4 regions of the Providencia lanzhouensis genome follow, and region 2 is predicted to be linked to each of the others. Evidence: predicted binding sites of a transcription regulator. Region 2 holds the regulator's gene; each other region holds the start of a gene.
What was found. Region 2 encodes CRP, which controls carbon source genes, mostly activating them, when cyclic AMP is high. Its sites were predicted from a motif close to ATGTGANNNNNNTCACAT; they were not measured.
Positions count from the first base shown of each region.

Region 1 (7,649 bases), 200 kb from region 2:
TGGATTGGGATAAAATCAATCAGATTTAAATAATAACAAGGATAAAACAAGGAATTATGATGGAGCTGACTTTCTTGGGTACTAGCGCAGGTGTGCCAACAAAAGAGCGCAATGTCACCAGTATGATATTAAATTTAGTCGGTATCCGTAAAAGCTACTGGCTCTTTGACTGTGGCGAAGGCACTCAGCACCGAATCTTAAACAGCCCCTTTAAAACACCCAAAATCGAGAAGATTTTTATTACTCATTTACACGGTGACCATATTTTTGGTTTACCGGGATTGCTGTGTAGCCGCTCGATGGGGGGAACGACGGATCCCTTAACGCTATATGGACCAAAAGGGCTGAAACAGTACGTGGAAACCGTCTTATCAGTGAGCGACTCCTATATGACTTATCCTCTTGAAATTGTAGAAATTGAGGCAGGTAAGTTATTTGATGATGGGGAGATGATCGTCACTGCGTATCGGTTGGATCACCGCGTAGAATGTTATGGCTATCGTATTGAAGAACATCCAAAACCGGGGGCGCTAAATGTGCAAAAACTGGAGCAAGATGGGATCCCTCGCGGGCCTTGGATGCAGGCGCTGAAAAAGGGCGAAGTGATTGAGCTAGAAGATGGTCGTACCGTGAATGGAGCTGACTACCTTGGTGAGCCAGTTGCAGGTAAAGTAGTGGCGATGTTTGGGGATACCATCCCAACGCCAGATGCGTTGTTATTGGCAAAAAATGCCGATGTGATGGTGCATGAAACTACACTAGAAGTGGCGCTAGAGGCGAAAGCCAATGAACATGGGCATTCTTCTACCCGACAAGCGGCGCAACTTGCCAAACAAGCAGGAGTAAAACGGTTTATTGCGACGCATATCAGTGGGCGTTATGGGTCGGATGACATTCCGCGTTTACTGGCGGAGTGCCAAGCTGAGTTTCCTGAGACGCAGATTGCGGAAGATTATTTGACGGTGCGGATTTAGTTTTTAAGCAATCGACACGCATAAGGAAAACGTGTCGAAAAACTGACGAAAAATATACATATAGGAAAATTGTGTCGACTCAATCGATACATAGATATGAAATGTCGATTTTTATTGTAAAAATCGACATATAAAGAAGAAGGGATATATTGTACTAATAAATCACTTTCACAAATCCATTACGGCAATATGTTTCGTATTCATCACTGAGTTGCCGATTTGTGACAATCACATCAAACTGGGATAGTTCGCCCATATTGGCGGTCGCCACTTCATCAAACAGATTGTAAGGTGCTAATAAAATCTTACGGATAGATTTTTCCATGCCTTTCTTTTTCATCGGTAAATCATCGAGATTATAGCAAGTCACCCCATAAGCACTGTGAACCCCAGTGGCGGACATAAACGCTTTTTTGGGGTTAATGGAATCTAATAACGAAGGCAGCGTTGGGCTGTAAAAAGAATCACTTTTTGGGCGGTATTCCCCACCGCACAGTAGCGCCGTGGCATTTTTTTTCTGGCTCAATGCGAGAAAAACGTTATGAGAATAACAAATTCCGGTAAAGCTAATTTCTTCTGGGATTAAGGCTATTAAGGTCGCCATTTCGATGCCATTGTCGAAAAAGATCACATCGTCTTCACTGACCATACTGGCGGCTAAATTAGGAATATATAGGTCTTCAGTTTGATCTGGCGTGAAAATATCGGCATGGGGTTCGTGAGGAGCTAAAGCGGTAGGTTGAGTGACAGAAACAATATAGCCACCAAGCAGTGACATTGGGATAGGACCTTCGGTGTCCGCATTGAGATCTCGGCGAATGGTCATTTCAGAGACTTCGAGTATTCTCGCGGCTTCTTTAAGATGAATGCGTCCTGAACGTTTAATACATTCACTTAATCGGCGAAGGCGTTCTTTTTGTTTAGTTTCTATCACCCTGCAATCCTTTTTATGATGGCGCGGACGAACCGCGCCCCGTTGTTTAGTAGTCACTTGGAGTGGTATTTTCTCCCGTCACAATAGCGACACTCGCACTTGCACCAACGCGGTTAGCACCAGCTTCAATCATCTTAATTGCGGTTTCACGCGTACGTACGCCACCGGATGCTTTGACGCCAATTTCATTACCAACCACTTTGCGCATTAAAGCGACGTGATGCTCAGTGGCACCCATTGTACTGAATCCTGTTGAAGTTTTCACAAATCCAACGTTAATTGTGCGGCAAATTTCACAAACCTGTGTGATTTCTTCATCAGTTAACAGGCAAGTTTCGAGGATCACCTTTAATGTTGCCTTACCACAAGCCGCAAAAACAGCTTCGATATCTTGGCGAACAAAGTCTAAATCACCGCTTTTCAGCATGCCTACGTTGATGACCATATCCACTTCATCGGCACCACGGCGTACTGCTTCAGCAGCTTCAAACGCTTTGGCTTCTGTTAAACATGCGCCTAATGGGAAACCAACAACACAGCACACCATCACATCGCTATCTTTTAAACATTCGCTTGCCAATGGCACATAGCCAGTGTTAACACACACAGAGGCAAAGTGATGCTCTGCGGCTTCTGCACATAACGTTTTGATATCGTTAACTGTTGCATTGGCAGCCAATAAAGTGTGATCAATATATTTCGCTAAATCTTGCATTTTAAACCTTCCTATATGAAGTTTTTCAGAATAGATGTGGAATAGGTAACAAAGAATGAGGAAATGTGGCAGATATAACACTTGATCATTCGTTATTCGAGATCCTAATCACAAATGATATTTTTGCAACATGATAATGTTAGGATTATATCATTATGTGATTTATTTAACACGAGGGACATTATGGATATAGCAGTTATCGGTTCAAACATGGTCGATTTGATCACTTACATTGATCAAATGCCTAAAGAAGGGGAAACCCTCGAAGCCCCAGCCTTCAAAATCGGCTGTGGCGGTAAAGGGGCAAACCAAGCTGTTGCCGCAGCAAAATTAAACTCCAAAGTGATTATGCTAACTAAGGTCGGTGACGACATTTTTGCGGATAACACTATTCGTAATCTTGAGTCTTACGGCATCAATACGCGTTATGTAGAAAAAGTGCCATGTACCTCAAGCGGTGTTGCGCCAATTTTCGTTAACCAAAATTCGTCTAACAGCATTTTGATTGTCAAAGGGGCGAATAAGTTTTTATCCCCTGAAGATATCGACCGCGCTGCGGAAGATCTGAAAAAATGTAAATTGATCGTATTGCAGCTGGAAGTGCAGCTGGAAACGGTTTACCACGCAATTGCCTTTGGTAATAAGCACAACATCCCTGTATTGCTTAACCCAGCGCCAGCACAACGCGCACTGGATTTAGATTACGCATGCCGTTGTGATTTCTTTGTACCGAATGAAACCGAGCTAGAAATTCTGACCAATATGCCTGTGGATACCATGGATAATGTGCGTCGTGCGGCTCAATCCTTGTTAGACAAAGGCCTGAAAAATCTGATTGTCACTTTAGGTGATAAAGGTGCGCTATGGATGACTCGCGACAGTGAGCTATTCATTCCCGCTATTAAAGTGAACGCGATTGATACCAGCGGGGCAGGGGATGCGTTTATTGGTTGCTTCTCTCATTACTATGTTCACACCGGAAATATTGAAGAAGCGATGAAAAAAGCGGTTCTGTTTTCAGCCTTTAGCGTAACGGGAAAAGGCACGCAATCGTCTTACCCAAGTATCGAGCAGTTCAGTGAGTTTGTGCAGTTGAATAATTAGTACGCATCATCTTTCAAGCACCAGAAGCATTACCTGTACCCACAATATTTGCTCTGAATTTGAATGATGTTGAGCATGACCGGTTGAAATGAAGGTTGCCATTAGAGCAAAAAGCCCGTTTAGCCGGTTAAAAATATAATAAAAATTATTAAGGGTTAATATGAACATCAAAAATATAACTCAGTTACCTGATGGGTACCTGAATAAGACACCTATATTCCAATTTATCCTACTTTCCTGCTTATTCCCGCTCTGGGGATGTGCAGCAGCACTGAATGATATTTTAATCACACAGTTTAAAAGCGTTTTCGAACTCAGTAACTTTGCCTCTGCATTAGTGCAAAGTGCGTTCTATGGCGGTTACTTCTTGATTGCCATTCCAGCTTCACTGGTTATCAAAAAAACCAGTTATAAATACGCGATTATGATCGGACTTATTTTGTATATCGCGGGTTGTTCCATGTTCTTCCCTGCGTCTCATATGGCGACTTACACCATGTTTTTAGCCGCGATTTTTGCTATCGCGATTGGTTTAAGCTTCCTTGAAACCGCAGCGAATACTTACAGTTCGATGATTGGTCCAAAACAGTACGCGACTCTGCGTCTGAACATCAGCCAAACCTTCTACCCAATTGGTGCCGCAGGCGGGATCTTATTAGGTAAATATTTGGTCTTCTCTGAAGGAGAGAGCCTACAAAATCAAATGGCAAACATGGATGCGACTCAAATCCATGAATTCCGTTTAGCGATGCTGGAAAACACCCTTGAACCATACCGTTATATGATCATGGTATTGGTTGTTGTGATGATCCTGTTTTTACTGACTAAATTCCCGAAATGCAAAGTGGCAGAAACGGCGGAACATAAACGTCCTTCTGCACTGGATACCTTAAAATATTTAGCTAAAAACAGTCGCTTTAGAAAAGGGATCATTGCCCAGTTCTTATATGTGGGAATGCAAGTTGCCGTTTGGTCGTTCACCATCCGTTTAGCGCTGGAAATGGGGGATATCAACGAGCGTGATGCCTCTAACTTTATGGTCTACAGCTTTGCCTGTTTCTTTATCGGTAAGTTTATTGCCAACATCTTAATGACTCGCTTTAACGCGGATAAAGTACTGATTATCTATTCGATTATTGGTGTGCTGTTCCTGGTGTATGTGGCCTTTATGCCGAGCTTCACTGCGGTGTATGCAGCAGTACTGGTGAGCATCCTGTTTGGACCGTGCTGGGCAACTATCTATGCGGGCACTTTGGAAACCGTCGACAACGAGCATACTGAAATGGCGGGTGCAGTGATTGTCATGGCGATTGTTGGTGCGGCAGTTGTACCTGCTATCCAAGGCTATGTCGCGGATATCACTCACTCTCTGCAACTCTCTTTCTTAGTTTCCATGTTGTGCTTCGTCTACGTGGGCATTTACTTCGTTGGCGAACGTCGCTTTAAAGCTAAACAACAAGCCAAATAATTAACTGTGACTCAGGGTAGGCGCTACACCTACCCATCTTTACCTCAAACCGTGAGTATGACAATGAACACAATTATCCCGTTACATAAACGCTTATTTACGGAAAAACCGACCTTAGTTTTGAAAAATAGCCAGTTTTCCGTTTCCGCATTTGTCTATCAATCTGGCGTGCAAGGGCTGCGTGTTGAAAACTCGCAGGGGCATTTAACCATTTTGCCATTTTTAGGGCAGATGATTTGGGATGCTGAGTTTTGCGGGCAAAATCTGAAAATGGAAAATATGTTTTCAGAACCTAAGCCTGTTCCAACCGTGATTGAAACCTATGGCTGTTTTGCTTTCCATTCTGGATTAATCAGTAATGGTTGCCCATCGCCAGAAGATAACCATCCATTACACGGGGAAATGCCCTGCGCACCAATGGATAGAGCATGGCTTGAATTGACAGCAAACAGTCTTAAAGTGTGTGGTGAGTATGAGTATGTGATGGGCTTTGGGCATCGTTATCGTGCCGCGCCATCTGTACAATTAAATGCGGACAGTGCGTTGTTTGATATTCATATGTCCGTGACTAACTTGGCATCCGTGCCAATGCCGCTCCAATATATGTGCCACATGAACTATGCCTATGTGGACGACGCCACTTTAACGCAAAATATTCCTGAACAGGCGATTAAGCTGCGTGAATCCATTCCGGGGCATGTGCATCCAACGCAAAAATGGCTCGATTTTAACCAAGCGCTTAAGTCCGGCGAAGTGACGCTGAATCAGCTGAATCAGCCGCAAATGTGCGACCCTGAAATTGTTTTCTTTATGGACAATTTGAGCCAATACACGGCAAACCCTGAATTTAAGATGACTTCGCCAGCGGGTAATACCTTTGTAACCCGCTTTAAAGCCAATGAACTGAATTATGCGACTCGCTGGATTTTATATAATGGCGATCAAAAAGTGGGGGCATTCGTGTTACCAGCAACCTGTCGCCCTGAAGGGTTTATTGCTGCGAAAAATAACCAAACGCTGATTTGGTTGGAGGCGGGGGAAAACCGTCAATTTACCGTGACGACGGGTGTTGAACAGTAAATTTTGTTTTTTAATTTTTTATGAGGCTGCCAATACGCAGCCTTTTACTCATATTGCTGGCACTCTTCTTGTAAGTCATCGAGCACGCTCTGAGCATCAAATATCGGGGTACCCTTACCATTAGGTAGCATCATAATTGCCGTTTTAATATTGGCGCTCGCCATGTCAGGTAATATTTCCGCCATTAAATGTTCCAGTGTCATAGGAAGCGGGTAACATCTGCTCCATTCATCGGTTAAGCATAATTCGGCATACTCTTTTGCGACCCACAGAGGTAAAAATAAACACTGGCTATCATCTTGTGCCGTGACTAAACCCTCATGGTTACCCAATGTCCATACTTGCTCCCAATCTGCAACCTTGCCGATAAAATAGTCATATCGTTGATGAGGATTCAGTAGTAGAACATTTTGAATTTCTTGTTTTTTAGGTGAGAAATAGACATTGTTCATTATTAGACTACCTGAAAAGTAATTGATAATTATTGAGAAAATTAAATGAATAATTGATATCTTAGCAGTTATTCACTCACTATTTAGAGTGTTATATTTTACACAGCAAATTAGTTTTCAATGTCAGTTTAGGGCAATAAACATGATAGAAGCATTACTTGAAAAATATGCCATTGGCATGACCATCATTGCCGTCTGTTTAGCGTTGTATTTGCTTTTTGAAGTTTTACACAAGCGGCACAAACATAAGCGAAAAAGCATTTTGGTGCATGTGATCCAAACCATGGTGCTGTGCGTGATGGTGTTGGTGACAGCTCAATCTGTAGATATGGCAGCCAGTGACTTTGATTTAACCTTTATTTCAACACCACTGATTAATCTAGTCGCCATATCGGTGATAGCATTGATTATCACGCGAAAATTCTTTCAGTTGGTTAACCGCCTAGAGAAAAAACAGATTAAAAAAGGCAGTGACCCGACTTCCGCGCGGATTATTGCACGAGTATTTAAGACTGCGGTCATCGTCATCATTATGCTGTTATTTGGCGAACATTTTGGCATGAGTTTGTCAGGATTAATGGCATTTGGGGGTATTGGCGGTATCGCCATCGGTATGGCGGGTAAAGATATCCTGAGTAACTTTTTCTCAGGGATCATGCTCTATTTCGACCGCCCGTTTAATATTGGGGATTGGGTCAGCTCGCCGGATAGAAATATTGAAGGGACAGTCGTCGAAATTGGCTGGCGGATCACCAAGATTGTTACGTTTGACCATCGTCCGCTTTATATTCCTAACTCGCTATTTTCTTCCATTAGTGTTGAAAACCCAGGGCGCATGACTAACCGACGGATTAAAACAGAAATCGGTTTACGTTATGAAGATGCCGACAAAGTCAGCGCGATTGTGGACGATATTCGCACC
Region 1 covers NZ_CP174123.1:553,422-561,070, forward strand. Annotated here, with positions in the region: gene rtcR (RNA repair transcriptional activator RtcR) at 1-29, shown strand, start outside; gene rnz (ribonuclease Z) at 60-974, shown strand; gene ACIH2S_RS02485 (DeoR family transcriptional regulator) at 1,129-1,908, opposite strand; gene deoC (deoxyribose-phosphate aldolase) at 1,955-2,623, opposite strand; gene rbsK (ribokinase) at 2,807-3,727, shown strand; gene fucP (L-fucose:H+ symporter permease) at 3,888-5,195, shown strand; gene ACIH2S_RS02505 (aldose 1-epimerase family protein) at 5,259-6,275, shown strand; gene ACIH2S_RS02510 (DUF2750 domain-containing protein) at 6,320-6,727, opposite strand; gene ACIH2S_RS02515 (mechanosensitive ion channel family protein) at 6,870-7,649, shown strand, end outside.
Region 1: deoC (deoxyribose-phosphate aldolase) is a predicted target of CRP. The motif match lies at 2,779-2,796, and genes of this name have one in related genera.

Region 2 (7,649 bases):
ATTTTAGGTTACGACCCGGCGGCCACTAAAGGCTTCTATTCCGGCATGACAGACTTCTTTGGTTGGTATATCGACCCGAGAGGCAACATTATCGGGATCCTAATTGCCTGTATTTTTGGTGCTTGGGTTGAAAAACAAGTACGTAAAATCATTCCAGCCAGCTTGGATATTATTTTAACCTCAACGATTACGCTGTTAATCGTCGGTGCTGCGACCTTTGTTTTCATCATGCCTATTGGCGTGTGGTTATTCGAAGGGATGTCTTGGCTATTCATGCATTTAAACGGAAACCCTATCGGCACAGCCGTCTTAGCGGGTCTGTTCTTAATTGCGGTAATGTTTGGTGTCCACCAAGGCTTTATTCCGGTGTATGTCGCGTTAGTTGAAGCGCAAGGGTTTAACTCGTTATTCCCAATCTTAGCGATGGCGGGTGCGGGTCAAGTAGGCGCCGCATTAGCGCTGTACGTGAAAGCCAAAAAAGGCTCTGTTACCCGTAGTCAAATTGGTGGTGCCCTATTCCCCGGCTTCTTAGGCATTGGTGAACCATTAATTTACGGGGTGACGTTACCGCGCGTGAAACCGTTTGTAACCGCTTGTTTAGGGGGCGCTGCTGGTGGTTTCTTTATCGGAGCGGTCGCGTGGATGGGTTTACCTGTTGGGTTAAATACTGTATTCGGTCCTTCAGGGCTAATCGCTATTCCGTTGATGACGTCAGATCAAGGCGTGCTTCCTGCAATGGCAGTGTATGCAGGCGGTGTCTTAGTCTCTTATCTATGCGGGTTTATTTTCACTTATCTATTTGGTAGTAAAAATGTCGATTTGGACTAGAGAATAGTGTGGATTGAAAAGCAAAAAGGCACCTAACGTGCCTTTTTTCTCGTAGAAAAACTTACTCCAGCCAAATTAACGGTACACACGCTGCGGTCAGTATCCCCATCACTAGGTTAAAAATAAACCATGCGCGGCGGCTACGTAAGAAAACTCCGATCAAGGAACCAAAGCCCATCCAAATCAAGCCCGCGACGAAATTCACAATCACAAACGCTATGCTCATCACGATAATAGACTGAGTAAATAACTCGCCTGGAAGACTAAAACTCCCTACTGCGCCTAGCCCCATCATCCATGCTTTCGGGTTTAAGAACTGCAACAGTCCGCCTTGAAACCAAGTAACGCTTTTAGAGGCTTTACTGTCTGTTTTGAGTGGCTCGTAACTGGCAGTGGCTGTTTTCCACGCTAGCCATAATAAATAAACGCTACCAATGATTTTCAGCACAATATGAATTGCAGGATATAATAGTAATAGCGCGGCAACACCGAAGGCAGACAAATATAAAATTGACTGCATGCCCAGCATTATTCCTAATAATAATCCGATACTGCGACGAAAACCGTAGTTAGCTGCACAAGAGGTCAACAACATGTTGTTAGGGCCGGGTGTGACTGCTGCAATGAATAAAAACGTAAAAAGCGAAAAAATTAGCCCCAGAGTCATTTATACTATGTTCCTCAACCTAAATTTGTTTCTAGATTTGTTTACTTGCATCACAGAAAAATAACAGTATGTTATGTCACTCACAAGCGTTCCACTAAATAAAAAATAAGGCCATGTCAGAAAATTTCCGCCCTATGAGTTGGGCAAAGAACCCACATCTCCAAACCTTATTGCCAAGGATCTTTCGCCGTACCCCGAAAATTATCCCAACATGGCAGCGATTAGAATTGCCTGACGGTGATTTTATCGATCTTGCTTGGAGTGAAAACCCAGAACAAGCGAGCGAAAAGCCTCGTTTAGTGATTTTTCATGGGTTGGAAGGAAATTTTAAAAGCCCCTATGCCCACGGGATGTTAGAAAGCGCCCAGAAACAAGGGTGGCTCGGCGTGATCATGCATTTTAGAGGATGCAGTGGTGAACCTAATCGCCAAAAACGTATTTACCATTCCGGTGAAACCAGTGATGCACGCTATTTTTTACATTGGCTAAAACAGACATGGGGTGATGCCCCCACCGCCGCGGTAGGCTATTCCCTTGGCGGTAATATGCTCGCCTGTTATTTAGCTGAAAACGGTGAGAATGCTGAATTAGATGCTGGCGTCGTTGTCTCGGCGCCATTAATGCTTGAAGCCTGCTCCATGAAAATGGAGAAAGGAATTTCTCAGCTCTATCAACGTTACCTATTAAATGGATTGAAACGTAACGCCACCCGCAAACTGGTGCGTTATCCGGGTTCACTTCCTCTTAATTTGTTGCAGCTAAAACAGTTAAAACGCATTCGTGAATTCGATGATGTGATCACCGCGCGTATTCATGGTTTTGATGACGCTGCTGATTATTACCAAAAATGCAGTGCGCTACCTAAGTTATCTCAAATTACTAAGCCAACCCTGATTATTCACGCAAAAGACGACCCATTCATGGCGCCCGAAGTCGTGCCTGATTTAAGCCATTTACCCGAAAATATTGAATACCAAATGACGGAGCATGGTGGGCACGTCGGGTTTGTCGGCGGTAGTTTTAGAAAACCACAAATGTGGTTAGAAACTCGCATCCCTCTGTGGCTAACTGCGTATTTGAATGAGCAAAAATCATGATTATTCCGTGGAAAGATCTCGCACCTGAAACCCTCGAAAATCTTATCGAGAGTTATGTTTTGCGCGAAGGAACCGATTATGGCGTTCACGAAAAAAGCTTGCAGGACAAAGTCAATGATGTGAAACGGCAGTTAGTTTCCGGCGAAATTGTGCTAGTCTGGTCTGAGTTACATGAATCGGTAAATTTCATGCCTAATAACCAGTTTCGCCCGTAGCGCTGTTTCTCAAAAATAGTGGTCATGGCGTAAAACAGGGAGTCCACTATGTCGAAGAAGCATCCGATTATTGCAGTGACGGGTTCGAGTGGCGCAGGAACAACCTCAACGAGCCAAGCTTTTCGTAAAATTTTCCATCAATTAAATATCCGCCCAGCCACCCTTGAGGGGGATAGTTTTCATCGTTATACCCGCCCTGAAATGGATATGGCTATTCGTAAAGCTCGCGAGCAAGGGCGCCATATCAGTTATTTCGGCCCAGAAGCCAATGATTTTTCTCTACTGGAACAAACCCTCATTGATTATGCCCAAACGGGTGGCGGTCAATCTCGGAAATATTTACACACTTACGATGAAGCCGTGCCTTATGGTCTACAACCCGGCACATTTACGCCATGGGAGCCATTACCCGCTAATACTGATGTGCTGTTTTATGAAGGATTACATGGTGGCGTAGTCACCCCAGAGCATGATGTTGCTCAGCATGTTGATTTACTTGTCGGTGTAGTACCGATTGTTAACCTTGAATGGATCCAGAAATTGATCCGCGATACCACCGAGCGAGGGCATTCTCGTGAAGCCGTAATGGATTCTGTAGTCCGTTCGATGGGGGATTATATTAACTATATTACGCCGCAGTTTTCTCGTACCCATATTAACTTCCAGCGGGTTCCTACCGTTGACACCTCTAACCCTTTTTCTGCCAAAGCCATTCCTTCACAGGACGAAAGTTTTATTGTTATTCGCTTTAGAGGATTAGAGCAGATCGATTTTCCTTATTTATTATCCATGTTAAATGGCTCGTTTATTTCAGCAATGAATACCATTGTGGTACCCGGAGGGAAATTAGGGCTCGCGATGGAGCTTATTATGATGCCATTAGTGGAAAAATTAATGAAACAACGAAATGGGTAGTTTGAGATTCTCATTAAATAGATAAATAACAAGATGCTTATCTTAATTATCGATAAGCATCTTAATATCAAGAAAATAATTACGGCGTTTTAATTTCGAAGCTATGAGTCACGTTAACCGTTTTTTCTAACATGATAGCAACTGAACAATATTTTTCAGCAGAAAGTTGAACCGCACGCTCTACCACTTTGTCCGTTAATTCACGTCCCGTCACAATAAAGTGCAGGTTGATATCCGTAAAATAACGCGGGGCTTCTTCACGGCGTTGTGAAGTTAATTTCACTTCACAATCAACAATATCCTGACGACCTTTTTGCAGAATAGAAACCACATCAATCGCGCTGCATCCGCCTGCTGCCATTAAAACCATTTCCATCGGACTCGGTGCTTTGTCGCCCGCATTACCATCCATCATGATTTGATGACCTGATGCCGACTCACCTAGAAAAGAGAGCCCTTCAACCCACTTTACGCGTGCTTCCATTTTTATTCCTCTCGAAAATAGTGATATTTATCGTCACATTGTTCCATATATCTAGACAATGTTATATCAGCATTATTAGGCTGAAGCGATACAGGGAAGACTTTCGGCATTGGATATGATACAAACAATGGTCAGTTGATAGGATTAAGATCAAAACTCAACGATTTAATTGATTATATTATACAATTGATATTAATTTACGTTAGCCTAGAGCAGCATTAATAATAGGCATCAATGTGACTTAATATGCTAAGCTAGACACTTTAAAGTCAGCCTTTCCCTACTTTTCGAAAGGTTGCAATAACATACAGAGGATAACGCTAATGGTTCTCGGCAAGCCACAAACAGACCCTACTCTTGAATGGTTTTTGTCACACTGCCATATTCATAAGTATCCATCCAAGAGCACTCTGATCCATCAGGGTGAAAAAGCAGAAACCCTTTACTACATTGTTAAAGGTTCAGTGGCTGTTTTAATCAAAGATGAAGAAGGCAAGGAAATGATTCTCTCTTACCTCAATCAGGGAGATTTCATTGGCGAACTTGGGTTATTTGAAGAAGGGCAAGAACGTACTGCGTGGGTTCGCGCGAAAGTTGCTTGCGAAGTCGCTGAAATTTCTTACAAGAAATTCCGTCAGCTGATTCAAGTCAATCCTGATATCCTGATGCGCCTTTCCGCGCAAATGGCAAGTCGTTTGCAAACCACGTCTGAAAAAGTTGGTAACCTTGCATTCTTAGATGTTACTGGTCGTATTGCTCAAACATTGTTGAATTTAGCTAAACAGCCTGATGCGATGACTCACCCAGACGGTATGCAAATCAAAATTACTCGTCAGGAAATCGGTCAAATCGTAGGTTGTTCTCGCGAAACTGTCGGTCGTATTTTAAAGATGCTGGAAGATCAAAACTTAATCTCCGCACACGGCAAAACAATCGTTGTTTACGGCACTCGCTAATTTACCTGTCAGCCTCACCTTTCTTGGTGAGGCTTCGATATTGAAATAGCTTTATACTTCACGTACAAAGCTATTTTCTCTTAATTAAGAACCTTTATATTCTCCCTCTCATTTATATACGTTCATTGATGAGTATCGTTTCTTTATATAATTATAGTTAATTGTCAAATTAAGATAGTGGTAACTAAACCATTATTGAGAGTTGACAACACGATGATTAAAAATATCAATCCAAGAAACGAAAGCATTATTAATATCAATGATAATAAAATCATAACCACTTCATCATTATCTAATAAAATAAAAAAAACCAATAATATTGATTCATGCATACCCGATAATAATCGCCTATCTAATTTACATTATCAAAAAAAACATTTCGCTATATCGACTTGTCACTTTGAGCCAAGTGAACAAAAAGAAATTAATCTAATTAAATACTCACCTCCTGTAGAAAAAATAACACTTCCCTATAAATATCATGAAGCTATTGAAGTTAATGACCATTTTTTAATTCTTAAATCCCCACGTGTTTTTAACCATTCCGTCTCAATAAAAAACCAGCCACTTATTAATGAAAAACAGGATGCCAAACTAATGCTAATTGATAAAACAAGTACTCCAGAAACCAATGTTTTTAAAGAATTTAATTTAAAACGTTCATCAAGCCGATTTTCAAACTTAATTTTAGAAATAAAATCGACCCATGAAAAAGGTATTCGCTATTTAAAAAACATCTTTAAAAAAAACAAGAGTGAACAATTTTTAGTCACCTTTAAAAAGGAAATCGAAACCCAAAAAAAACATGAAATAACAAAAGAAAACAATGTAATCACTTATCAAAATACCGCTTCGACTCAAAAGGTTGAAGATAATCTTAACACGCTAAAATCATTAAAAGCTAACCTAGCTGAGCAACTGAAAAAAACAGAGACAGACAAAGAAAATGCAATAAAAGCAGATGAAGAGAGAATAAAAAAAGAAGCTGAATCAAGCATGATACAGAAAACTTCTATTTTAAAAATAAATGATGAGAATAAAATAAAGAGCAATAATAACGAATTTGAGTTCAATGATGAGCTTGAGTGGGATAATGACACTAGTGATTGGAGTCATAATTTACACAAAAAAATTAACGGCAGTTTGGTTCGCTTATCAACTCCATCAACACATCAACTAAATAAATTACTTGTTGATGAAACTGACATGAAATCAATAAATCGACATCTTAAAAATATGGACACACTGAATGAACTTGAAAATAAAATTCATTCCAGTAATGAAAGTTTAAACTCCAACTCATCCGGCTATTTTTCAGAAAAAACGGATGAATCAGGATATAGTTCAGAAGAAACAGCAAAGATACATGTAAAAAATGATCATATTGCTACTCAAAAAAATAAAGAATTAAAAAACAAAGAAACAGAGAATACAGAGACGCCTCATAAAAAAACACACATTGTCGTGAAGCCAAAGAAAAAAACATATCAATTTAATGGAAAAATTAACCAAACTAGAACATCAATGTTAAGAGCCAAACATAATAGTGAAAAATATCAGTTTTCATCAAATGAAAACTCATCAAAAATAGCATCAAATAAAGGAAAACCCAATACTAAAAATTTAGATGCTATGTTGGATAAAACAGAAAAAACCATGAATGAAATAAATAATCTGAGCAAACAAATAGCCAAAGAAGAAGCACACTCTGCGATAATTCAAGCGAAATTAGCTAAGCTTAATAACAAGTAACAGCTTGAGTAATTGATCAGTGACAGAGGCAAATATGCCTCTGTCACTATAAAAATACAATTAGGCTAGCAACTTACTAATTGCCGTTTCTAACTTCGCCATCCCGCTATTAATTTCATCTTCAGAAATAATCAGTGATGGTGTAAAGCGCAATACATTTGTACCCGCATTCAGCATCATCAGCCCTTCAGCCGCGCAAGCTTGTAGAATATCTTTTGAGCGATTCAGTAATTTGCCATTTAGTTCTGCACCAATTAATAAGCCCATTCCACGAATTTCAGCAAAAATGCCATATTGGTCATTAAGCTTGTTTAAATGGGCGACAAATAACTCACGGCGCTTAGCAACCCCATCAAGTACTTCATCGGTATTGATAATATCAAAAGCGGCATTACCCACCGCACACGCCAGCGGATTACCACCATAAGTGGTTCCGTGTGAGCCCACTTCCATAGTCTTAGCAATTTCAGCGGTTGTAATCATCGCACTAATCGGGAAGCCGCCGCCGAGGGCTTTTGCTGTGGTTAAAATATCGGGAACGACATCATAGTGCATATAAGAGAATAATTTCCCCGTACGCCCCATTCCACTTTGCACTTCGTCAAAAATAAGTAATGTATTATTTTCATCGCAAAGCTTACGAACTCCTTGCAGAAATTCTGGTGTTGCTGGGGTTACCCCGCCTTCCCCTTGAACTGGCTCCAAAACCACTGCACAGGTATTTTCATCGATCAC
Region 2 covers NZ_CP174123.1:357,536-365,184, reverse strand. Annotated here, with positions in the region: gene murP (PTS N-acetylmuramic acid transporter subunit IIBC) at 1-828, shown strand, start outside; gene ACIH2S_RS01665 (LysE family translocator) at 890-1,495, opposite strand; gene ACIH2S_RS01660 (hydrolase) at 1,609-2,592, shown strand; gene ACIH2S_RS01655 (YheU family protein) at 2,589-2,807, shown strand; gene ACIH2S_RS01650 (phosphoribulokinase) at 2,856-3,722, shown strand; gene ACIH2S_RS01645 (OsmC family protein) at 3,802-4,206, opposite strand; gene crp (cAMP-activated global transcriptional regulator CRP) at 4,530-5,162, shown strand; gene ACIH2S_RS01635 (hypothetical protein) at 5,376-6,914, shown strand; gene ACIH2S_RS01630 (aspartate aminotransferase family protein) at 6,975-7,649, opposite strand, start outside.

Region 3 (7,649 bases), 890 kb from region 2:
GAAGTACTGGATTTACCCACACCACCTTTACCTGAACTCACCGCAAGAATATTACGCACTCCGTTGATGCCCGGTAAATCGTTGGCACGTTTCAAAGTAGTAATATCATGGCGTAATTTCCATTCTACGGCGTGAGCACCCGTCAATTGCTTTAATTCAGCCGTTTTTTCGCTGATCAGCGTTTGGAATGGGCCTTTCCAGACAAATGGCATAACTAATTCGACATGCAACACATTGTCCAACAGTGCACAACGATGCAATGCTTTGATTGAAATCAGATTGCGCTTGAGAGTTGGGTGTGTAAATGAAGCCAAAACAGTGGAGACTTGTTCAGTCAGCAGTTCTGGTTTGTTCTGCTCGGGGGATTTATCGTTCATCCCGGCTCCTTTATTTTCTTTTTTGTAACTACACATTTTTGACTACGTTGCATGATAGCAGAGAACGAAAAAAATAGTGACCGCCAAGCGAATGAAAAACCACAAACAGTAAAAATTTGTTTCCACCTAGCGTTTTTTCCTAATAATTGCCGATTAATATTTTATTGCCCTAGCGACATTTTTATTGATCGGTTAACATCAAAGACCCTTTATTAATAATGGAAGTAAGAAAGTTACTATGTCTCAAGTCGCGAATAAATTACTGGTAACCTGTGCGTTACCATATGCTAACGGTTCAATCCATCTCGGTCATATTCTGGAGCACATTCAGGCTGATATTTGGGTCCGTTATCAGCGAATGCGCGGCAAAGAGGTTCATTTCATCTGTGCTGACGACGCGCACGGAACACCGATCATGTTAAAAGCTCAGCAATTATGCATTACGCCTGAAGAAATGATCGCTGCAATGAACCAAGAGCATCAGGACGATTTTGCAGGCTTCCAGATTAGCTACGATAACTACCACTCAACCCATAGCGAAGAGAACAAACAGTTATCCGAACTGATTTACGGCAAATTAAAAAGTAATGGTTTTATTAAAAGCAAAACCATTTCACAGCTTTACGATCCAGAAAAAGGCATGTTCCTGCCAGACCGTTTCGTCAAAGGTACTTGCCCGAAATGTAAAGCGGAAGACCAATACGGCGATAACTGTGAAGTTTGTAGCGCAACCTATAGCCCAACTGACCTGATCAACCCACGCTCAGTGGTTTCAGGCGCAACGCCAGTTATCCGTGAAACTGAACATTTTTTCTTTGATTTACCTGCATTTAGCGACATGCTGCAAGCATGGACTCGCTCTGGCGCACTGCAAGAGCAAGTGGCTAACAAAATGCAAGAATGGTTTGAATCTGGCTTACAACAGTGGGATATCACCCGTGATTCCCCGTATTTCGGCTTTGAAATTCCAGATGCTCCGGGTAAATATTTCTACGTTTGGCTGGATGCGCCAATCGGCTATATGGGCTCGTTTAAAAACCTGTGCGACAAACGCAGCGATTTAAACTTTGATGAATTTTGGAACAAAGATTCCAAAGCGGATCTTTACCACTTTATTGGCAAAGATATCGTCTATTTCCACAGCCTATTCTGGCCAGCCATGTTAGAAGGCAGCAACTACCGTAAACCAACTAACCTGTTTGTTCACGGTTATGTCACCGTTAATGGTGCAAAAATGTCTAAATCTCGCGGCACATTTATTACCGCTCGCGCATATTTAGATCATTTCGATGCTGACTGCCTACGTTATTACTATGCAGCCAAACTCTCTTCACGCATCGACGATATCGACTTGAATTTAGAAGATTTTGTACAGCGTGTGAACAGCGATATCGTTAACAAAGTGGTGAATTTAGCTTCACGTAACGCAGGTTTTATTGCTAAACGTTTCGCTGGAAAATTATCCGCAAACTTAGCGGAACCAGCGCTATACCAACAATTTGTTGATGCTGCAAAAGTGATCGGTGACGATTTCACTAATCGTGAATACGGTAAAGCCGTGCGTGAAATTATGGCATTAGCGGATATTGCAAACCGCTATGTGGATGAGAAAGCACCTTGGGTCATTGCGAAACAAGAAGGTAAAGACCAAGAGCTGCAAGATATCTGCTCGATGGGTATCAACTTATTCCGAGTATTAATGACTTACTTGAAACCAATTCTGCCAAGCTTAACCAAGCGCGTGGAAGAGTTCCTGAAAGTTGAATTAACGTGGGATTCCATCAACACTCCATTACTGAACCACGACGTAGCGCCATTTAAAGCGTTATTTAACCGTATTGAATTAGCAAAAGCGGAAGCAATGGTAGAAGCGTCCAAGCAAAGTGCTCAACCAGTTAAGCAGTTGACCGGCCCTCTGGCGGATGACCCAATTCAAGAGACCATCACATTCGATGATTTCGCTAAAATTGACTTACGCATTGCGCTAATCAAACAAGCAGACTTCGTTGAAGGCTCAGATAAGCTACTGAAGTTACAGTTAGATATCGGCGGTGAAACTCGCCAAGTATTCTCTGGTATCCGTAGCGCTTATCCAGATCCAAAAGTCTTGGAAGGTCGTTTAACCGTGATGGTGGCAAACCTTGCTCCACGTAAAATGCGCTTTGGTATCTCCGAAGGTATGGTGATGGCAGCAGGTCCTGGTGGTAAAGACATTTACCTACTGAGCCCAGATAATGGCGCACAACCAGGTATGCAGGTTAAATAAGCCATTGATTGTCGCTCTGAAAATTGAGCAACAAACTTAGCCAATATCAGTACAAAACGGAGCCACTTTAGTGAGCTCCGTTTTTTTATGGGTTTTTATTTGTGATCTCTGGCACAATTTTCAAGTTAATTGTATGATGAATGCCTGTCGAGTAATAGGACAAGTCCCATGTCATTAAAACAAGTATTGAACACCGGATGGCAATATTTGCGAGCCTTCGCAATACTTTACCTCTGCCTGATCATCGGAAATGTGATTTCCAAACTGCTTCCTTTTTCCATTCCCGGCAGTATTGTCGGAATGTTGCTGCTGTTTGTTTTGCTAGCATTACAGATAATCCCTGCTCACTGGGCAAAACCTGGATGTAGCATCCTGCTGAAAAACATGACGATTTTATTCGTTCCCATCGGTGTGGGGATTATGAATTATTATGATTTACTCAGCCAACAGATGATCCCGATTGTCATCTCTTGCATTGCCAGCACGCTCATTGTCATGATTGTTGTCGCAGTCAGCTCAAACTATATCCATAAAGAACGCCCAATCGTGGGTGTGAAGCCTGATGAAGTTCCTCTTCCTCCTGAAGAACCCATTTCTTCAACCATCGATAATGATAAAACCAAGGGGAAAGAGTGATGTTAGAACATATTTGGTGGTCACTACCATTAACTATCGTTGTTTTCTACTTGGCAAGAGCGCTGTCGATCAAGTGCAAATTGCCCATTCTGAATCCATTATTGTTAACTATCGCGATCATTATTCCGCTGCTGATCCTGACGAATACCTCTTATGAGCACTATTTTGCGGGCAGTAAAATACTCAATGATTTATTGCAGCCGGCCGTCGTCGCCCTCGCCTTTCCGCTCTACGAGCAAATGCACCAGATTAGAGCACAGTGGAAATCCCTATTTAGTATCTGTTTTGCTGGCAGTATTGTGGCGATGTTTACGGGGGCAACTATTGCACTGTGGCTAGGGGCTACACCGGATATTGCAGGTTCAATATTACCTAAGTCGGTCACAACACCAATAGCCATGGCAGTTGCCGATTCAGTCGGAGGCATCCCAGCAATTAGTGCCGCTTGCGTACTTTTTGTCGGGATTTTAGGGGCGATGTTCGGTCATAGCCTATTTGATGTTTTGCGTATTCGCACCCATGCATCACGAGGATTGGCAATGGGTACCGCTTCTCACGCCTTGGGAACGGCGCGTTGTGCAGAAATTAACTATATTGAAGGGGCTTACAGTTCATTAGCGCTAATGACCTGCGGGGTAATAACGTCTTTAATTGCACCTTTTATCTTCCCTGTCATTCTTCACTTATTTAGCTAAACTGAATCAATAAGAGAGGTCATTTACCTCTCTTATGCAAATTTCAGTGCAAAAACTTGAGATACATCTCTCATTTAATGAATTTGTTTCATTGATTGCATTCATGAAGTGATCGCGATCACATCCAATCACCCTATTAATTGAATAGAATGAAAACAATTAAATAGGGAGGGTTACTTATGCATTCAAGATTCAAGGCCGCTTGGGCCGAACTTCCAGAAAAGTTACAGTCTGTCCTAAAACCTATTATGGACAAACCTGATTTCTCAGCCATGTTAACCGCTGAGCAAGTAAAGCAAATTAAAGCTGAGAGTGGATGCACGGACAGTGAACTCGCTTTTTCATTATTACCTTTCGCGGCGGCTTACGCTGTCACACCAATTTCTCACTTTAATGTAGGCGCAATCGCTTGCGGGATCAGCGGTAATCTCTATTTCGGCGCAAATATGGAATTTAACCATGTTTCTATTGGTCAAACTATCCATGCTGAGCAATGTGCCATTACCCATGCGTGGCTAAAAGGCGAAAAGCAATTAACCTCTATTACCGTCAACTACACGCCTTGCGGTCACTGCCGACAATTTATGAATGAACTGCGTGAAGGCGGTAAGATCATGGTGCATTTACCAAAACGCCAAGTTGCTACGCTTCATGATTATTTGCCTGATTCATTTGGCCCATCGGATCTGAATATCACCACTTTACTTCTCGACAATGTTAACCATGGTTATCAAAACCAAAGTCGCGATAGATTGTTATCTGCTGCGGTTGAAGCTGCAAACCAATCTCACGCACCATACAGCGAATCTCACTCCGGTATTGCTGTGCAGCTAAAAGATGGCTCGCTGTTTACAGGCCGTTACGCGGAAAATGCTGCGTTCAACCCAAGCTTACCACCATTACAAGCTGCGCTAATTATGGTGAATTTAGCGGGTAAAGATATTCATGCTATTGAGCAAGCAGTGTTAGTGGAAAAACAAGATGCAACGGTGCAGCAGTGGTGTACAACAGAAAATACCTTGCACTCGTTAGGTTGCCAAAAAGTGGAGCGCATTTATTTGGATGAATCCATTTAAACGCTATTTCATTTAAATCATATTTAATTGAAAACAAATTAAATATTCAAAATTAAGACGGCGGTTATTACGAGTTTATCAACTACAATAACCGCCGTTTTTTATTAAAACGTTATTGAGTGTTAATAAAATTAAAATGAGAATCTGGATGATGAGCTGCTATAGCCACCACTGTAGTTAAATTCATGCATACTCGGGGCCTGAGGCACCCTAAAATCTCTATCAAACGAGCTTGATGAGTGGTCCATGGAAGACATATGGTCTCTTAAGCTATCAACGGTTCGATCCGTTTGACACTCACCTATTTGAAAATCATTTGGTCTATATACACTCACTGGGTACCCTCGGTGTTCTGAAGCCGTTATTTCAATTGGTGCATGATTATTGGAATAGCCAGCAAAAGGAATGTTGCCAATAACATCATCTATCATGGCACTATGTTTATTAACATTGGGGCTGTAATTGGCAGATGGGGAATTAAATAATCCGGTTTCTGGCAATATATAGGCGGGGCGTTCAAGGTAATATTCAGAAAGGCGATCAAAGTGTTCAAACTCTGTCTGACCAACCCAATCAGGTTGTAAATAATATTCATAACGACTCTGAGGTGGTAGATCCCAAAATGATAATCGATTTGTTCCTCTATCAATTAATGGATTTCCCGTTTCATACACAAGTGCTTGAGCATCATCCAGATCGACTTCTAATGTAGGTGATACAAAGAATCCATACGTATTTTTCAAACTTATCACGACACCATCAATGGCATTGTCTATATCTATTACTCTTCTAATCCAACTATGAATTTCGGATTTTTCACTTTCAGTCGCATCATACAAACCTTCATACATAATATTCATAGTACTTAAGCTTAACTCTATTTCCCTATCTGGCTCACCTACAGCATTCAATACCTTTTGCCAGTATCTCTCTTTATTTTCATAGCCTGGCATGACATTAAAAACAGGCTGCAAGGTCCACGCTTCCGCAGGTAACTTATGCATATCAAAAACGAACTCATGGAACCACATAACTTCTTCATGATTTATATCTCCATATATCTCGGTAACGCCATCCGTAAATCTATTTTGAAGTGTATATGAATAAAAAAAAGCCATATCAAAACGTATTTCTTCGAACTTCTCTCGACTAACTACAATGCCTTTTTCAATCATGATCTCTTCTAAGTAGTTTAATGCAAATTTACCTGAAAAAGAGTCACCTTTAACAACACTATTTGCTAGAACTGCATACCGATCCCCCTTACTCGCTAAATATTCATACATTAGTTCTGGCTTTCTGCTTAGAGTTAAAATTTTATGTGCCTTTACTGCTTCTCTTTTTGTTAATCTAAGATACCCTTGTCTATAATGTTTATTTTTCATATCTAACACCTTATAATTTTATATATTTATAAATAAATTTATTTACATCACCCATTATTTCATTCCACACATTTAAATCTTTATAATTTATTAATAATTTAATTTTAACACCAATTTCAGGAATCAAATAAACCGCATCGCATCGACTATAAACACCATCACCAGGTATCCATGCACAGTCAAATAAAATATTAATCGACTCTTTACCCCTCCCCCAATAATAACCTCTTTTATATTCCTTAAAGTGATTATGCTTATTATTGAATCTAAATATGACCTCATTAAAATAAAGCTTTAATTCTTCACTGTATGAGACATCCCCCTTATATTTTCCTTCACCACTATCAATATATAGATACCTTTTATATTCAAGATAACTTTTAGGATCACCATCGAGTGGTTCTATAGAAAATCTAAGTTTTTTATTTTTTTCATTTCCATTTTTATTAAAAGGCTTCATTTCAGGCCAGCTCATTATTAATGGCAAAACTCGAAAATTTGCATCGCAACCTTTTTTATTTTCTAAGAATCTTGGATCGAAATAACTATAACCTTCATATTCCGCGAAGGAGTAGACATAGTTGCTAGGCACTTCAATGACTGTATCGTTAAACCGCCCACAAACAAAACCGGGACGATTATCTGCCATCGATGAAGTTGAAATTAACAAGATAAATATAGAAAAAATAAATTTTATTGGCATATTACGCCTCCAAATTTTTCAAAAACTTATTTTTTATAACGAAAACTATCTTCAACCATCGTCATGGTTTTCTCAATTTCAATAACTAGGGGAATTTTCCTCATTCTCTTTAACCATCGCTGGCTTTTTTTACGTTTTTCAATTGAAGTGCTTTCTGCCTCAGCCTTCATTTTAAACCACAAATCAACAAATATTTTCTCCTCGGATTCCCTTTCGGAATTAGCGTTCATTTCCCTCCAAAATTTGTTTCGTTCATTTTCATCAAAAACATCATAAATATCAGCAAAAAACCATGCATCGCAGGGTAAATTCGCTGCTTTAAATCCATTTTCATTGATAATTTTAGCCTCGTTAAAATTAATTCTTTCCGTTCTAACCTCTACACCTTTATTTAATTCAAACCAAGACTTTAAGTAATTCGCATATGCCAATGCAGATTCATAATGGACTTTATCCATTTTTTCTTTTGACAATGGTTGTTTATATTCATCCATAGTCACTCTTATATATT
Region 3 covers NZ_CP174123.1:1,250,285-1,257,933, reverse strand. Annotated here, with positions in the region: gene apbC (iron-sulfur cluster carrier protein ApbC) at 1-377, opposite strand, end outside; gene metG (methionine--tRNA ligase) at 616-2,643, shown strand; gene ACIH2S_RS05750 (CidA/LrgA family protein) at 2,812-3,279, shown strand; gene ACIH2S_RS05745 (CidB/LrgB family autolysis modulator) at 3,279-3,974, shown strand; gene cdd (cytidine deaminase) at 4,154-5,050, shown strand; gene ACIH2S_RS05735 (hypothetical protein) at 5,182-6,435, opposite strand; gene ACIH2S_RS05730 (hypothetical protein) at 6,446-7,138, opposite strand; gene ACIH2S_RS05725 (hypothetical protein) at 7,165-7,632, opposite strand.
Region 3: cdd (cytidine deaminase) is a predicted target of CRP. The motif match lies at 4,081-4,098, and genes of this name have one in related genera.

Region 4 (7,649 bases), 1.8 Mb from region 2:
AGGATGATGAAAATTTATTGAATGTAACTATACACAAATTAACTAAAATCAGTAAGTTATATCTTCAATTGACGTTTTTAGAGAGGCGCTTTTTGAGAATGATGAAGTGGTGGGCGATAGCGGGCTCGAACCACTGACCCCCTCCTTGTAAGGGAGGTGCTCTACCAACTGAGCTAATCGCCCACTTCATGACGCTGTACTTGATGGTGGGTCGTGCAGGATTCGAACCTGCGACCAATTGATTAAAAGTCAACTGCTCTACCAACTGAGCTAACGACCCATATTCAAGTATCTGTACTGCTTGAATGACTTATTTCATTTAGATGGTGGGTCGTGCAGGATTCGAACCTGCGACCAATTGATTAAAAGTCAACTGCTCTACCAACTGAGCTAACGACCCATCTGTATTTCTGAATTGTTTTTAATGCAAGAAAAGATGAAGTGGTGGGCGATAGCGGGCTCGAACCACTGACCCCCTCCTTGTAAGGGAGGTGCTCTACCAACTGAGCTAATCGCCCACTTCATAATAACCACATTGTCATAAATAATTGGTGGGCGATAGCGGGCTCGAACCACTGACCCCCTCCTTGTAAGGGAGGTGCTCTACCAACTGAGCTAATCGCCCAATCATTTATGTTTTCATCGTCAACGGTGGTGGGCGATAGCGGGCTCGAACCACTGACCCCCTCCTTGTAAGGGAGGTGCTCTACCAACTGAGCTAATCGCCCCGTCGTCGATGGAGGTGCATTATAGGGATACTGCGTTCTGAGTCAACGGTTTTTGAATAGATTTTTTCTGTTCGTTGCAAAAATAATCAAGATGTTTTAATTATCACCTAAGAAGTACCCTTTTTAATCAATTAACTACATTATCCTACTAAATTTTATTAGAAAAAAATCATCCGAAGCTCACCAGACTAAAAATTTCAGCGGTTATTTTCCCAATTTGATGATTTTCTTTATCTGTATAGAGAGAAGCAGATTGAGGATTCACTACAGGGTGATAGAATAGAGGAACTTTTAGCAATGCTTACGATGAACATAAGCGCATAAGAAACAACGTTTCGCAATTAAGGCAATCTCGATGAGTAAAATCAAAACCCGTTTTGCACCAAGCCCAACTGGCTACTTGCACGTTGGTGGTGCTCGTACCGCCCTGTATTCCTGGTTATATAGTCGCCACAATCAGGGCGAATTTGTCCTGCGTATTGAAGACACCGACTTAGAACGTTCAACTCAGGAAGCTATCGACGCCATTATGGACGGTATGAACTGGTTGAATTTAAATTGGGATGAAGGTCCTTACTATCAAACTAAGCGTTTCGACCGCTACAATGCGGTAATTGATACCATGTTAGAAGCAGGTACCGCTTACCGCTGCTACTGCTCTAAAGAGCGTTTAGAAGCGTTACGCGAAGAACAAATGGCAAAAGGCGAAAAACCTCGCTATGACGGGTGTTGCCGTGACCATGAACATAACCACACTGCGGCAGAACCGCATGTTGTTCGCTTCCGTAACCCACAAGACGGTTCTGTAATTTTCAATGACACCATTCGTGGTCCAATTGAATTTAGCAACCAAGAGCTGGATGACTTAATCATCCGTCGTACCGATGGTTCTCCAACTTACAACTTCTGTGTCGTTATTGATGACTGGGATATGGAAATTACCCACGTCATTCGTGGTGAAGACCATATCAATAACACCCCTCGCCAAATCAACATTCTCAAAGCATTAGGCGCGCCAGTGCCTGAATATGCTCACGTTTCGATGATTTTAGGTGATGATGGTAAAAAACTGTCTAAACGCCATGGCGCTGTTAGCGTTATGCAATATCGCGATGACGGTTACCTGCCACAAGCACTATTAAACTATTTAGTACGCTTAGGCTGGTCACACGGCGACCAAGAGATCTTCTCAATTGAAGAAATGAAAGAATATTTTTCTCTTGATGCTATCAGCAAATCAGCGAGTGCATTCAACACTGAGAAATTACAGTGGCTGAACCATCACTACATCAATACTCTGCCAGCTGAAGAAGTGGCAACCTACCTTGCATGGCATATCGAACAGCAAAATATCGACACCAGCACAGGTCCACAGTTAGTTGAGTTAATCAAATTACTGGGTGAGCGCTGTAAGACACTGAAAGAAATGGCGGAATCTTGCCACTACTTCTATCAGGACTTTGAAGAGTTTGATGCTGATGCAGCGAAAAAACACTTACGCCCAGTCGCACGTCAGCCATTAGAAGTGGTGAAAGACAAATTAATCGCTATTTCCGATTGGACGGCCGAGAATGTCCATCAAGCGATTGAAGCGACCGCGGCTGAATTAGATGTGGGTATGGGTAAAGTGGGAATGCCTTTACGTGTAGCGGTAACTGGTGCAGGCCAATCACCTGGGTTAGATGTTACCGTTCATGCTATCGGTCAGGCTCGTTCTGTAGCTCGTATCGAAAAAGCATTAGCGTTTATCGCAGAACGCGAAGCATCCGCACAATAATTTTCTAAATTAAGAAGCCTTTCTATTTTACTGCCTCTTAAATTAAGAGGCAGTTTGCTTTTCAGCTCCCGCATTAAATGGGAATTGATTGCAAAATGTTCTATATTTCAGCAGTTAAACCCGAAAAACATATTAATATATTGACACTCCAATCGAGCTTGAATATGATGCCTCCCGTCCAAAAGATTTTGTTTGGGGCTATAGCTCAGCTGGGAGAGCGCTTGCATGGCATGCAAGAGGTCAGCGGTTCGATCCCGCTTAGCTCCACCATCTAAAAACCAGTTTAGATGGCTGAATTTCATAACAAAAGACTACGTTTGGGGCTATAGCTCAGCTGGGAGAGCGCTTGCATGGCATGCAAGAGGTCAGCGGTTCGATCCCGCTTAGCTCCACCAAACTCTTTCTTATCTCCCTTTAATTCACTCTTTCCTTTTCCAAATTCTATTTGCAGTTTATCTTAATAATTTAGCCTAACTCACTTTCCCCTACTGTACCGTCTATTCACATTTGATTTACTCATATATAATTAGCTTATAATTTTATTTAAATAGAATTATTCAGATGTGTCATCGCACATCGTCCCTATTCCATTTCAACTAGGTGAGTTATGCCACACATAGATGCCGATATCATTGTGATAGGAGCAGGCGTTTCAGGTTTATCAGTCGCAAATCAATTACAGTCACAACCCCCCCAACATAAAAAAGTCCTTATCTTAGAAGCACGCGACCGTCTTGGTGGGCGTATTCATACGCGTGAAATTGATAACCAATTTTATGATTTAGGCGCTTCTTGGATCCACGGTATTACCGACAATCCAATCAGTGCAATCGCACAACAGCACCATATTCAAACCGTTGTTTTCAATTACCAAGACGCTATTTTCTATAAAAAAAATGGCTTGGTTTTGTGTGAGAACGAAAAAGAGGCTTTTGAAGCGGGTCTTGACTATTTAATGGAACAGTTTGAAACCATTTCATCACCCTGCCAATTTAACAATGCAGCCGAAGCGTTAAATAGTTGGTTGCAAAGCCCTGAATTCCACCATTTATTGACAGTAGACCACCATGCAAGTCAATCCCTGTTTGAACAGCTACAAACAGGTTTACATGAGTTTTTTGAAGTTATCGCTGAAGATCCCTGTGCTTGCACATTAGAGACATTATCTCCCTATTTTTTACAACTTGAAGGCTTTTGTGAAGGCGATGAAGTGATCTTCCCTCGCGGATATTCCCAAATTATCGAAACGCTATCAAATGGGCTGGATATTCGCCTTAACCATCCAGTTGAACATATTCATTACTTCGATAATTATGTCACTATCACCACGCTTAATGGACAACAATTCAATGCCCATAAAGTCGTTGTCACCGTACCGCTAGGGGTGTTGAAGAAAAACAAAATTCATTTTACGCCTGCACTGCCTGAAAAAACTCAAGAAGCTATTCATCAGTTAGGTTTCGGTGTATTCAACAAGTTATTTGTCACCTTTGAACAGGCTTTTTGGCGTAAAAATTCACTCAACAACGTCAATAGTATGTATATTCATGAGTCTGATTATTGGCTAAATTTTATGGATGTAAGCGCGATTTACCAAAAACCAACGTTGCTGTTTTTATTTGGTGGGTTGTCCGCAAAATGGCTTGAAGAGTGTGATGAATACGCCGCATGGCATGAACTGCAACAATCGCTCAGTAAGGTATTTGATAATGTACCCGCACCTATACAGCTGATAAAAACCGAGTGGGAAAAAGATATTTACGCTTATGGCTCGTTTAGCTACCCCGCACCTAACTATTCAGCGGATCAAATTGCCCAATTAAAACAGCCTATTGATAACAAAGTTTTCTTTGCAGGAGAACATTTAGCACTATCAGGAGCTGGTACCGTACATGGTGCTTATCAATCGGGTATAGATGCCGCCAACAGCCTGCTTAATACGCTTTAATTATCGATTAAGCCTCTAACCCTTACTTTCGTTTTAGGGGCTTAACAATGCTATCTAGCCCTTCTATCTTCAGCCCAAGAGTTATCTCCATCAATTCCCCTAATCGCCCTGCAGGAAACTCCCCTTTTTTATAAAACCACAGCAAGTATTCCTCAGGAAGATCAATCAGGACACAACCTTTATATTTACCAAATGGCATCGATGTATTGGCTATATCGAGTAAGTCTTGTTTTTCCATTTATCCGCTCTTGTTTTAAATATAAAAAAAACGGCATTCACTGAATGCCGTTTCTCACTGTAACACTTTTTATCGTAATGACTACAGGATTAATCCAACCACCGCAGCAGATAAGAAGCTTACCAGCGTTGAACCGTACAATAATTTCAGACCAAAACGTGCAACGGTATTACCTTGTTTTTCATCTAACCCTTTAATAGCACCAGCAATAATACCGATGGAAGAGAAGTTAGCGAATGACACTAAGAATACAGATAAGATACCCACAGAGCGGTCAGATAAACCCGATGCTACGGCTTTTAAGCCATCCATTGCCACGAATTCGTTGGTCACCATTTTCACTGCCATGATACCGCCAACTTGTAACGCTTCATTCGCAGGGATACCTAACATCCAAGCAAATGGATAGAACACATAGCCCAGCATAGTTTGGAAGCTAACATTGAAAATAGCAGAGCAGATTCCGTTAACCATCGCAATCAGGGCGATAAAACCAATCAGCATCGCAGAAACGATAATCGCAACTTTAAACCCAGCAAGAATATATTCACCCAGCATTTCGAAGAAGCTTTGACCTTCATGCAGGCTGCGCATTTGGATCTCTTTTTCCCCTTCTGGTGGGTACGGGTTGATCAGCGATAACACCACGAATGTACCAAACATGTTTAAGACCAAAGCGGCAACCACATATTTTGGATCTAACATGGTCATGTATGCACCCACGATGGACATTGAAACGGTAGACATCGCCGTTGCCGCCATGGTGTACATTCTTCTTTCTGACATGCTGCCTAATTGGTCTTTATAGGCAATAAAGTTTTCTGACTGACCCAACAGTAATGAACTTACTGCGTTGAATGACTCAAGTTTACCCATGCCGTTTACTTTCGACAGCACCGTACCGATGATGCGGATAACGAAAGGCAGGACTTTAATGTGCTGTAAAATACCAATCAGTGCAGAGATAAAGATAATTGGACACAATACTTGTAGGAAGAAGAATGCTAAGTTGCCTTCAATCATTCCGCCAAAGATAAATTTGGTCCCTTCTGCCGCATAACCCAATAAATGGGTAAATACGCCAGCAACACCAAGAACGAAAGACTCACCGATACCTGATTTTAAGAACAGGTAAGCGAGTGCAATTTGGATCACAAGTAATTGAATAACATAGCGAGGGCGGATCCCTCTACGGTTACTACTCGCTAAAATAGCGAGAGCGCCGATGATGACGATGGATAAAATAAAGTGCAGGATCGAGGTCATATTTGACTCCAACAAAGTTACGAATCAGTCTATGCGCATATTCTATGTAATAGACAACATTTAAATGAGATTAACGTCACATTAATATGAAAACTGACTCAGCCTATCTTTCAAAAGTCACGACCAGATCACGTTTCACGAGTAACACATTAATAACAACTGTAAAAATGTTAGCCAGAAAATAAGAAATGCCATTATCACGACGGACGATAATGGCATTGCGCATTAAATATAGGTCACGATTAGATATTCAGCAAACGAATTAATTCTTCTTCATCAATGACTTTTATCCCCAATTCTGTCGCTTTCGCTAACTTTGAACCCGCCGCTTCACCGGCAATCACCAAGTCAGTTTTTTTCGATACACTACCCGCGACTTTCGCGCCTAAGGCAATCAATCTATCCTTAGCTTCATCGCGAGAAAGCGTTGACATCGATCCAGTAAGTACGATTGTTTTTCCAGCAAATGGGCTATCGATATCAGCACTGTTAATCACTTTCACTTCAGGCCAGTGGATGTTCGCGATGGTCAGTAAATCATGAATAACTTGGCGATTGTGCTCTTCGCGGAAGAAATGCACCACATGCTTTGCCACCACTTCACCAATATCTTGAACGGTTTTCAGTGATTCTTCATCCGCCGCCATCACCGCATCTAATGATGCATAATGTGCTGCGAGGTTCGCCGCTGTCGCCTCACCCACTTCACGGATCCCTAATGCATAGATAAAGCGAGCCAGTGTCGTTTGTTTGGATTTTTCGAGCGCATCAATGAGTTTTTGTGCAGATTTCGGTCCCATTCGTTCTAGGCCGGTTAATTTACCCGCTGATAATTGATAGAGCTGCGCCGCATTTTTCACATATTCCGCGTCGACCAGCTGCTCAATAATTTTATCCCCCATCCCATCGACATCCATCGCACGGCGAGAAACAAAGTGTTTCAGTGATTCTTTTAATTGAGCGCCACAGGTTAACCCACCTGTACAGCGAGCCACCGCTTCCCCTTCGATACGCTCAATATCTGAATTACAGACTGGGCAATGGGTTGGAAACAGAATTTCACGACTATCCGCAGGGCGTTTATCCAGCACGACACTCACGATTTGAGGAATAACATCCCCTGCTCGGCGGATCACGACAGTATCCCCAATGCGAACACCCAAACGGTCAATTTCATCCGCGTTATGGAGTGTGGCATTACTCACCACAACACCCGCAACTTGCACTGGCTCTAATCGAGCCACGGGCGTAATCGCCCCTGTGCGCCCCACTTGGAACTCGACATCTTTTAGTAATGTGATTTGCTCTTGAGCTGGAAATTTAAACGCCGTTGCCCAGCGTGGTGCCCGGGAAACAAAACCTAATTCTTCTTGAGTGGCAATATCATTCACTTTAATCACGACACCATCGATATCAAAACCGAGCGTCGGGCGAATTTTTTCAACATGGTGATAGAAATCGAGCACTTGCTGGCAACCAACACGTAGCTGTACATGCTCACTCACTGGCAGCCCCCACGCTTTAAATTGCATCAAGCGCTCGTAATGGGTATCTGGCAATGTTTTGCCTTCCACCAGCCCTACACCATAGCAGTAGAAGGTTAATGGGCGTTTAGCGGTAATACGCGGGTCTAACTGGCGAAGGGAACCCGCCGCCGCATTGCGTGGGTTAGCAAAAATCTTACCATCCGTT
Region 4 covers NZ_CP174123.1:2,646,700-2,654,348, forward strand. Annotated here, with positions in the region: tRNA gene ACIH2S_RS12520 (tRNA-Val) at 108-183, opposite strand; tRNA gene ACIH2S_RS12525 (tRNA-Lys) at 205-280, opposite strand; tRNA gene ACIH2S_RS12530 (tRNA-Lys) at 325-400, opposite strand; tRNA gene ACIH2S_RS12535 (tRNA-Val) at 443-518, opposite strand; tRNA gene ACIH2S_RS12540 (tRNA-Val) at 550-625, opposite strand; tRNA gene ACIH2S_RS12545 (tRNA-Val) at 653-728, opposite strand; gene gltX (glutamate--tRNA ligase) at 1,084-2,505, shown strand; tRNA gene ACIH2S_RS12555 (tRNA-Ala) at 2,700-2,775, shown strand; tRNA gene ACIH2S_RS12560 (tRNA-Ala) at 2,825-2,900, shown strand; gene ACIH2S_RS12565 (flavin monoamine oxidase family protein) at 3,113-4,453, shown strand; gene ACIH2S_RS12570 (DUF3820 family protein) at 4,476-4,691, opposite strand; gene ACIH2S_RS12575 (NupC/NupG family nucleoside CNT transporter) at 4,773-5,957, opposite strand; gene ligA (NAD-dependent DNA ligase LigA) at 6,200-7,649, opposite strand, start outside.
Region 4: ACIH2S_RS12575 (NupC/NupG family nucleoside CNT transporter) is a predicted target of CRP. The motif match lies at 6,022-6,039, and genes of this name have one in related genera.